DNA from 2 places in the Blastococcus jejuensis genome. Region 2 is predicted to be linked to the other one. Evidence: riboswitches for the same ligand, from Rfam matches in the RefSeq annotation. Region 2 holds a riboswitch; the other holds the start of a gene.
What was found. A riboswitch is a leader RNA that binds a small molecule or an ion and turns the genes downstream of it on or off. The one in region 2 is predicted to bind S-adenosylmethionine.
Positions count from the first base shown of each region.

Region 1: linked by a shared signal. The riboswitch ahead of ABD644_RS20590 (bifunctional o-acetylhomoserine/o-acetylserine sulfhydrylase) and the one ahead of thrC (threonine synthase) in region 2 are both predicted to bind S-adenosylmethionine.

Region 1 is NZ_BAAAVV010000016.1:1,712-5,653, forward strand. It holds gene ABD644_RS20585 (zinc-dependent alcohol dehydrogenase family protein) at 31-1,059, opposite strand; SAM riboswitch class IV at 1,227-1,344, shown strand; gene ABD644_RS20590 (bifunctional o-acetylhomoserine/o-acetylserine sulfhydrylase) at 1,387-2,679, shown strand; gene metX (homoserine O-acetyltransferase MetX) at 2,682-3,749, shown strand; gene ABD644_RS20600 (cysteine desulfurase-like protein) at 3,767-3,942, shown strand, end outside.
Region 2 is NZ_BAAAVV010000010.1:110,717-114,658, reverse strand. It holds gene ABD644_RS18145 (ABC transporter permease) at 1-818, shown strand, start outside; gene ABD644_RS18140 (HAD family hydrolase) at 937-1,758, opposite strand; SAM riboswitch class I at 1,817-1,947, shown strand; gene thrC (threonine synthase) at 2,020-3,267, shown strand; gene ABD644_RS18130 (cold-shock protein) at 3,479-3,682, shown strand; gene ABD644_RS18125 (hypothetical protein) at 3,718-3,942, shown strand, end outside.

The DNA.
Region 1 (3,942 bases), on a different contig from region 2:
GCCCGATGCGATCACCCTCATTAGCCGTACTCAGAATCTCGTCACGACGGCGATGCCCGGCTCGCGTCCGACGTCGGCGAGCGCGCCGGCCGCCTGCTCCAGGCCGATCTCCCGGGTGACCAGCGGGCGCGGGTCCAGCCGGCCCGCGGCGATGAGACCGAGCAGCTCGGGATAGGCGTGCGCGGCCATGCCGTGGCTGCCCAGCACCCCCAGCTCGAGGGCGATGACCCGCTCCATCGGCACGTCGGCGCGCCCCTGCGCCGGCGGCAGCAGGCCCACCTGCACGTGCCGGCCGCGCGGGCGGAGGCTGCGGATCGAGTTCGCGCACGTCACCGGCGCACCGAGGGCGTCGAGCGAGACGTGCGCGCCGCCGCCGGTGAGCTCGACGACGGCAGCCGGGACGTCGCCCGCCCCGTCGACCGCGTGCTCGGCGCCCAGCGCCCGCGCCAGCTCCAGCGCGCCGGGGGACACGTCGACGGCGACGACGCGGGCGCCGGCCGCGGCGGCGATCTGCACGGCGGACAACCCGACACCCCCGCAGCCGTGCACCGCAACCCACTCGCCGGCCCGCACCCGAGCGACCTGGGTCACCGCGCGGAAGGCGGTCGCGTAGCGGCAGCCGAGCGCGGCCGCGGTGGTGTCGTCGAGCCCGTCGGGCAGCGCCACCAGGTTGACGTCCGCGGCGTCGAGCGCGACGTACTCGGCCAGCGAGCCCCAGTGGGTGAAACCCGGCTGGGTCTGCCGGGCGCACACCTGGTGCTCGCCGGCGGCGCACTGGGCGCAGCGGCCGCACGCGTTGACGAAGGGAACGGTCACCCGGTCGCCGACGGACCAGCGGGTGACGCCCCCGCCGACGGCCGCAACCGTCCCGGCGAGCTCGTGACCCGGCACGTGCGGCAGGACGACGTCGGGGTCGTGGCCCTGCCAGGCGTGCCAGTCGCTGCGGCAGATCCCGCTGGCACCGACCTGGACGACCACCCCACCGGGGGCGGGAACCGGATCGGAGAGGGTCTCCACCCGGAGCGGGCCGGCGAAGGAGTCGAACATCAGCGCGCGCACAGGGTGCAGCTTGCCCGGTGCCGCCGTGTGGTCGCCCCGGCCGCCCCGCACCGCGGCACCGGGGGCCGCAACGCGGCATCCGCCGTCGGCCAGACCGTCCGCCCCGGCGTCCACACAGTGGGACCGGTGTTTCACGTGGGACATCGGGCCACCTAGGATCGGGTCTGGCTCACGAGAGGCAGCGACAAGCACCTGGCTGGCTGCCCGGCAACCTCTACTCCGTCTGAGGTGCTCCAGGGGAAGAGCCGGCTCTCGCGGCGCCCGCCGCGGGGGCAAGGACGGAGCTCCTGCGCGCCGCGGGTTCTCCGCGACGAGAGGAGACGGCGCGTGACCGACCCCCAGGCATGGAGCTTCGAGACCCGGCAGATCCACGCCGGAACCAGCCCCGACCCCACCACCGGCGCTCGCGCGCTGCCGATCTACGCCACCACCGCCTACCAGTTCCGCGACAGCCAGCACGCCGCCGACCTGTTCGCGCTGGCCGAGATGGGCAACATCTACACGCGGATCATGAACCCGACGCAGGACGCGCTGGAGCAGCGCGTGGCGTCGCTGGAGGGTGGGGTCGCGGCCCTGGCGGTGTCGAGCGGCCAGTCGGCGACGACGCTGGCGATCCTCAACGTCGCCGAGACCGGCGACCACGTCGTCGCCTCGGCGTCCCTCTACGGCGGCACCTACAACCTGCTGCACCACTCGTTGCCCAAGCTCGGCATCACGGTCTCCTTCGTCGAGGACCCCGACGACCCCGAGGCGTGGCAGGCGCTGGTCCAGGACAACACCAAGGCGTTCTTCGGCGAGACGATCGGCAACCCGAAGGGCGACATCCTCGACATCGAGGCCGTGGCCGCGGTCGCGCACCGCAACGGCGTCCCGCTGATCGTCGACAACACCATCGCCACGCCGTTCCTGATCCGGCCGTTCGAGTTCGGCGCCGACGTCGTCGTCCACTCGGCCACCAAGTACCTCGGCGGCCACGGCACCGCGATCGCCGGGATCATCGTCGACGGCGGGACGTTCGACTGGTCCAGCGGCAGGTTCCCCGGCTTCACGACCCCGGACCCGACGTACCACGGCGTGGTCTACAAGGACCTCGGTGCGCCGGCCTACGCGCTCAAGGCCCGCGTGCAACTGCTCCGCGACCTCGGTCCGGCGATCTCGCCGTTCAACGCGTTCCTCGTCGTCCAGGGCATCGAGACGCTGTCGCTGCGCATGGAGCGGCACGTCGAGAACGCGCTGACGGTGGCGCAGTGGCTCGAGACCCACGACGAGGTCGACGCGGTGAACTACCCGGGCCTGCCGTCGTCGAGGTGGCATGCGGCGCAGCAGAAGTACGCCCCGAAGGGGGGCGGCGCGGTGCTCACCTTCGAGCTGCACGGCGGTCGCGAGGCCGGCCAGAAGTTCGTCGAGGCGCTGGAGCTGCACAGCCACGTGGCCAACATCGGCGACGTGCGCAGCCTGGTCATCCACCCGGCGTCGACGACGCACTCGCAGCTGACCGCCGAGGAGCAGCTGACCACCGGCGTCACCCCGGGTCTGGTCCGGCTGGCCGTGGGCCTGGAGGGCATCGAGGACATCCTGGCCGACCTCGAGGCGGGCTTCCGCGCGGCGAAGAGCGCCTGACGATGGGCGGGTGGGTCGAGGGGGATCCGGTCGGTGACCGGCGCTTCCTCGACCTGCCCGGCCCGTTCCCGCTGGAGCGGGGCGGGCAGCTCCCGGGCGTGCGGGTCGCCTACGAGACCTGGGGATCGTTCGACGGCTCCAACGCCGTGCTGGTGGAGCACGCGCTGACCGGTGACAGCCACGTCGTCGGCCCGGCCGGCCCCGGGCACCCGACCGGCGGCTGGTGGGACGGTCTGATCGGGCCGGGCCGGGCGCTGGACACCGGCCGGTTCTTCGTCGTCTGCCCGAACGTCCTCGGCGGCTGCCAGGGGACGACCGGCCCGTCCTCGTTCGCGCCGGACGACGGCCGCTGGGGCTCCCGGTTCCCGGAGGTGACCGTCGGCGACCAGGTGCGCGTCGAGGCGGCGGTGGCCGACGCGCTCGGCGTCGCGCGGTGGGCCTGCGTCGTCGGTGGCTCGATGGGCGGCATGCGCGCGCTGGAGTGGGCGGTCGCGCTGCCCGAGCGGGTGGAGACGCTGCTCTTCCTCGCGTCGGGTGCCGTGGCCACCGCCGACCAGATCGGCACCCAGACCACCCAGCAGGCCGCCGTCCGGGCCGACCCTCGCTGGTCCGGGGGCGACTACGACCCGGCCGACCCGCCGGTCGACGGGCTGGGCATCGCCCGCCGGATCGCCCACCTGACCTACCGCAGCGCCTTCGAGCTGGGCGAGCGCTTCGGCAACAGCGTGCAGGACGACGGCCGGTTCGCCGTCGCCTCCTACCTCGACCACCACGCCGACAAGCTGGCCCGCCGGTTCGACCCCGGCAGCTACGTCGTGCTGACCGAGACCATGAACACCTGGGACGTCGGCCGCGACCGCGGCGGCGTCGCCGCGGCGCTGGCCCGGGTGACGGCGCGGTCCCTGGTCGCCGGCGTCGACAGCGACCGGCTCTACCCGCTGGCGCTGCAACAGGAGGTGGCCGACGGTCTCGGCGTCCCGCTGCGGGTGATCTCCTCGCCCTACGGCCACGACGGCTTCCTGATCGAGGTCGACGCGGTCGGCGGCCTGCTGCGGGAGCTGCTGGGCTGACTGGCTAGCGTCGGGCCATGAGCTACGACGTCGCGGCGGTCCGCGCCCAGTTCCCCGCGCTCAAGGCCGGGACGGCGCACTTCGACGGACCCGGCGGATCGCAGGTGCCGGAGCCGGTGGCCCGGGCGGTCGCCGACCTGCTGATGTCACCGATCGCCAACCGTGGGCGGGTCACCGCAGCCGAGCGGCTGGC
Region 2 (3,942 bases):
AGCGCACGCTGCGCCTGTCGGTGGAGCTGCGGCGGCAGTTCAAGCGCCGCCGCACGATCGGCGTGTTCGCGCTGATGGTCGCCCTGCCACTGGTGATCATCGCCGCGCTGCAGCTGGGCGCCAGCGAGGAGGCCCAGCAGAACAGCCGGATCAACCTGGTCGACGTGGCGACGTCGAGCGGGCTGAACTTCACGCTGTTCGTGCTGTTCGCGACCACGAACTTCTTCCTGGTGGTCGTGTACGCGCTCTTCTTCGGCGACACGGTGGCGAGCGAGGCGCAGTGGGGCTCGCTGCGCTACACGCTGGCGACGCCGGTGCCGCGCATGCGGCTGCTCCGGCAGAAGTGGTACGCCGCGCTGGTCCTGTCGGTGGGGGCACTGGTCACGGTCACCGCCGTCGCGGTCGTCGCCGGCGGGATCGTCTTCGGATTCGAGGACATCCAGACGCCGGTGGGGGTCACCCTCGACCAGGGCGACGGCATGCTCCGGCTCAGCGGGATGGTCGGCTACCTCGCCGTCCACCTGCTCGTCGTCGGCACCCTGGCCTTCTGGTTCTCGACGGTCACCGACGCGCCGCTGGCCGCCGTCGGCGGCGCGGTGTTCACGATGTTCGTCTTCGCGATCCTCGACCAGATCGAGCAGCTGGGTGACATCCGCGACTACTTCCCGACGGCGGAGGAATACGCCTGGACCGATCTGCTGCAGACCCCGATCGACTCCGGTGACCTCTACCGCGGGGTGATCCAGTCGCTGGTCTACTCGGCGATCTTCACCGCGCTGGCCTTCCGGCACTTCGCTCGCCGCGACGTCACGAGCTGAGCAGGGGCGCTTTCCCGCGTTCTTGCGCATGGATGCGGTTATCCAGTGCGGATAACCGCATCCCTGCGCATCACCGCGCATGCGCGGGTGCAAGCTGACCAGATCGTCACGGCGGCGATCACAGCGAGGAGCGGATCGCCTGGGCCCAGCCCTCGCCCATCGGCGCGGCCGTTACGGCGGCATTGGGGACGGCGGCCAGCAACTCGGCCATGCCGTCGACGGCGGCGCCGTTCGCGGTGATCCACAGCCGGCCGACGGCAGGAGCCATCTCCAGGTCGCTGACGCTGTCGCCGATCGCGACCGCATCGGCCGGGTCGATCCCGCGCCGCTCCAGGTCCCAGGCGATCGCGGCGCCCTTGGAGATGCCGCGCGGCATCAGGTGGTAGACCCGCGGCGGCAGGACGGCGGCGTCGAGGGTGAACCGCGAGGTCGCCGGGATGGTCCCGTTGTCCTTGAGGGTCAGCCAGGGAGCGCCGTTCTGCGCCAGCCAGGCGTCGACGGCGAGCGGGTCCACCCGGCCGCGCAGCAGCGCGTCGGCGGTGTGCGTGGCGTGCCACGGGGCGTGCCACTCGAGCCGGCCGGGATGCTCGGCGATCAGCTTCTCCACGATGCCCAGCTCGGCCATGACCGACATCGGGGTCCGGTCGCGATGCTCCGCCGGCAGGTCGCCGTCGAGCCGATGGGTGCTGCGGCCGACGTCCCAGGCCACGGTCGCCCCGAGCTCGGCGATCGCACCGTCGGCGGCGAAGATCCGCGCCGCCTCCACCACCTGCTCGAACGTGCGGCCGCTGACCAGGACCAACGGGACGCCGGCCCGGTGCAGCTCGAGCAATGCCATCGCCGGGGAGTCGGTCAGGTCCCGCCCGGCGGTGTGCCAGAACGAGCCCCGCGGACCGACCATCGTGCCGTCGAGGTCGGTGTAGACGATGCGCGTGCTCACCGCCACATCCTGACCCGCGGGAGGTTCCCGCGCGGAATCGGTACAGTCGACGGCGTTCCACTCATCCAGAGGGGCAGAGGGACACGGCCCGATGAAGCCCCGGCAACCGCCGCCCGCGTGATCAGCGCGAGCGGGAGGTGCCAATTCCGTCCCGCGCGGCTCGACGGCCCGACGCGGGGAAGATGAGGAGGTAGTCGTCGGATGACCCTGACCGCACCCGGTACCACTCCTGTTCCCCCAGGCTCCGCCACCCACCCGCCCGTGCCACCCTGCCCCGCCCGCGGGCTCGTGTGTCGCAACTGCGGCGCCACCTTCGGCCTCATCGCCCAGCACGCGTGCGCGGAGTGCTTCGGCCCGCTCGAGGTCGACTACGACCCGGAGATCATGCGCGCGGTCACCCGCGAGCAGATCGAGGCGGGGCCCCAGAACATCTGGCGCTACGCCGGCCTGCTCCCGGTCGGCCAGGACCCGGCCGATCGCGTCTCGCTCGACCCCGGCATGACGCCGCTGGTGTGGGCCGACCGGCTGGCCGAGGAGCTCGGCATGACCGGGGGGCTCTGGGTGAAGGACGACTCGGCCAACCCGACCCACTCGTTCAAGGACCGCGTGGTCAGCCTCGCGGCGACCGCCGCCCGGGGGCTGGGCTACACGGCGATCGCCTGCGCGTCCACCGGCAACCTGGCCAACTCGGTCGCGGCGCACGCGGCCCGCGCCGGGCTGCCGTCGGTCGTCTTCATCCCGTCGGACCTCGAGCCGGGCAAGGTCGTCCAGTCGGCCGTCTACGGCCAGACGCTGGTCGCCGTCGACGGCTCCTACGACGACGTCAACCGGCTGACCAGCGAACTCGGCGAGACCGACGAGTTCGAGGACACCGCGTTCGTCAACCAGAACGTGCGGCCGTACTACGCCGAGGGCTCCAAGACGATGGGCTACGAGCTGGCCGAGCAGCTCGGCTGGCGCATCCCCGCGCAGGTCGTCATCCCCATGGCGTCGGGCTCGCTGCTGACCAAGGTGGACAAGGCGTTCCGCGAGCTGACGGCCGCGGGGATCGTCGAAGCCACCGAGTGGACGATCTTCGGCGCCCAGTCGGCCGGCTGCGACCCGATCGCCACGGCGTTCGACAACGGCTGGGACGTCGTCAAGCCGGTGAAGCCCACCGGCATCGCCAAGTCGCTCAACATCGGCAACCCCGCCGACGGGCCGTATGCGCTGGACGCCGTCCGCCGCACGGGCGGCGCGGTCGGCCGGGTGGGCGACGACGAGATCGTGCAGGGCATCCGCGACCTCGCCCGCACCACCGGCGTCTTCGCCGAGACCGCCGGCGGGGTCACCGTCGCCGTCCTGCGGCAGCTCGTCGGCGACGGCCGGCTCGACCCGGCCAAGGAGACCGTCGTGCTCAACACGGGGGAGGGCCTCAAGACCCTCGACCCGCTGGAGCCGGTCGTCGGCCCGACCCACCGCGTGCAGCCGTCGCTGGCCTCCGCACGGGCTGCCGGTCTGATCGGGTAGGCGTAGGGTCGAACCCCTCACCGGTCAGGGCGACACGAGGCTCCCCAGATCCGGCTATTCGCCCTGCGTGGAGTGGGTGTAACGCGGGCCACTCTGCTGTACCTTCTCGCACGGTTCGAGTTCCACGTTCGTGTTTCGGCGGGCGGAAGAGCGAGACCTCGGTCCCCCGATCCAGAGGGTCCGACCGCACGCACGAAACGTGGGAGCACACGTGGCACAGGGCACCGTGAAGTGGTTCAACGCCGAGAAGGGCTTCGGCTTCATCGCCGTCGACGGCGGCCAGGACGTCTTCGTCCACTACTCGGCCATCCAGATGGACGGGTACAAGAGCCTCGACGAGGGCCAGCGCGTCGAGTTCGAGGTCGTCCAGGGCTCGAAGGGCCCGCAGGCCGACGCCGTCCGCGCCGCCGGCTGACGCTCGAAGCCTGGGACGACGACGGCGCGGCTGACGTGCCGTCCGCCTCCGGCGAGCGGCCCGGTCTCCCTCGTGGGGGCCGGGCCGTCGTCGTCCCCGAGGCGGGGAGTGGTCGCCCACCGGCCGCCTGGGTGCAGGCGGTGCTGACGGCGCACCTCGTCCTCGTGGGCCTCGCCGCCGCCGTCGGGACGGTCCTGGCGACCGCCGGGGTGGACAGCTCCGGGAGGGACGAGGCGGGGCGGTTGACGGGCCCGCCGGCC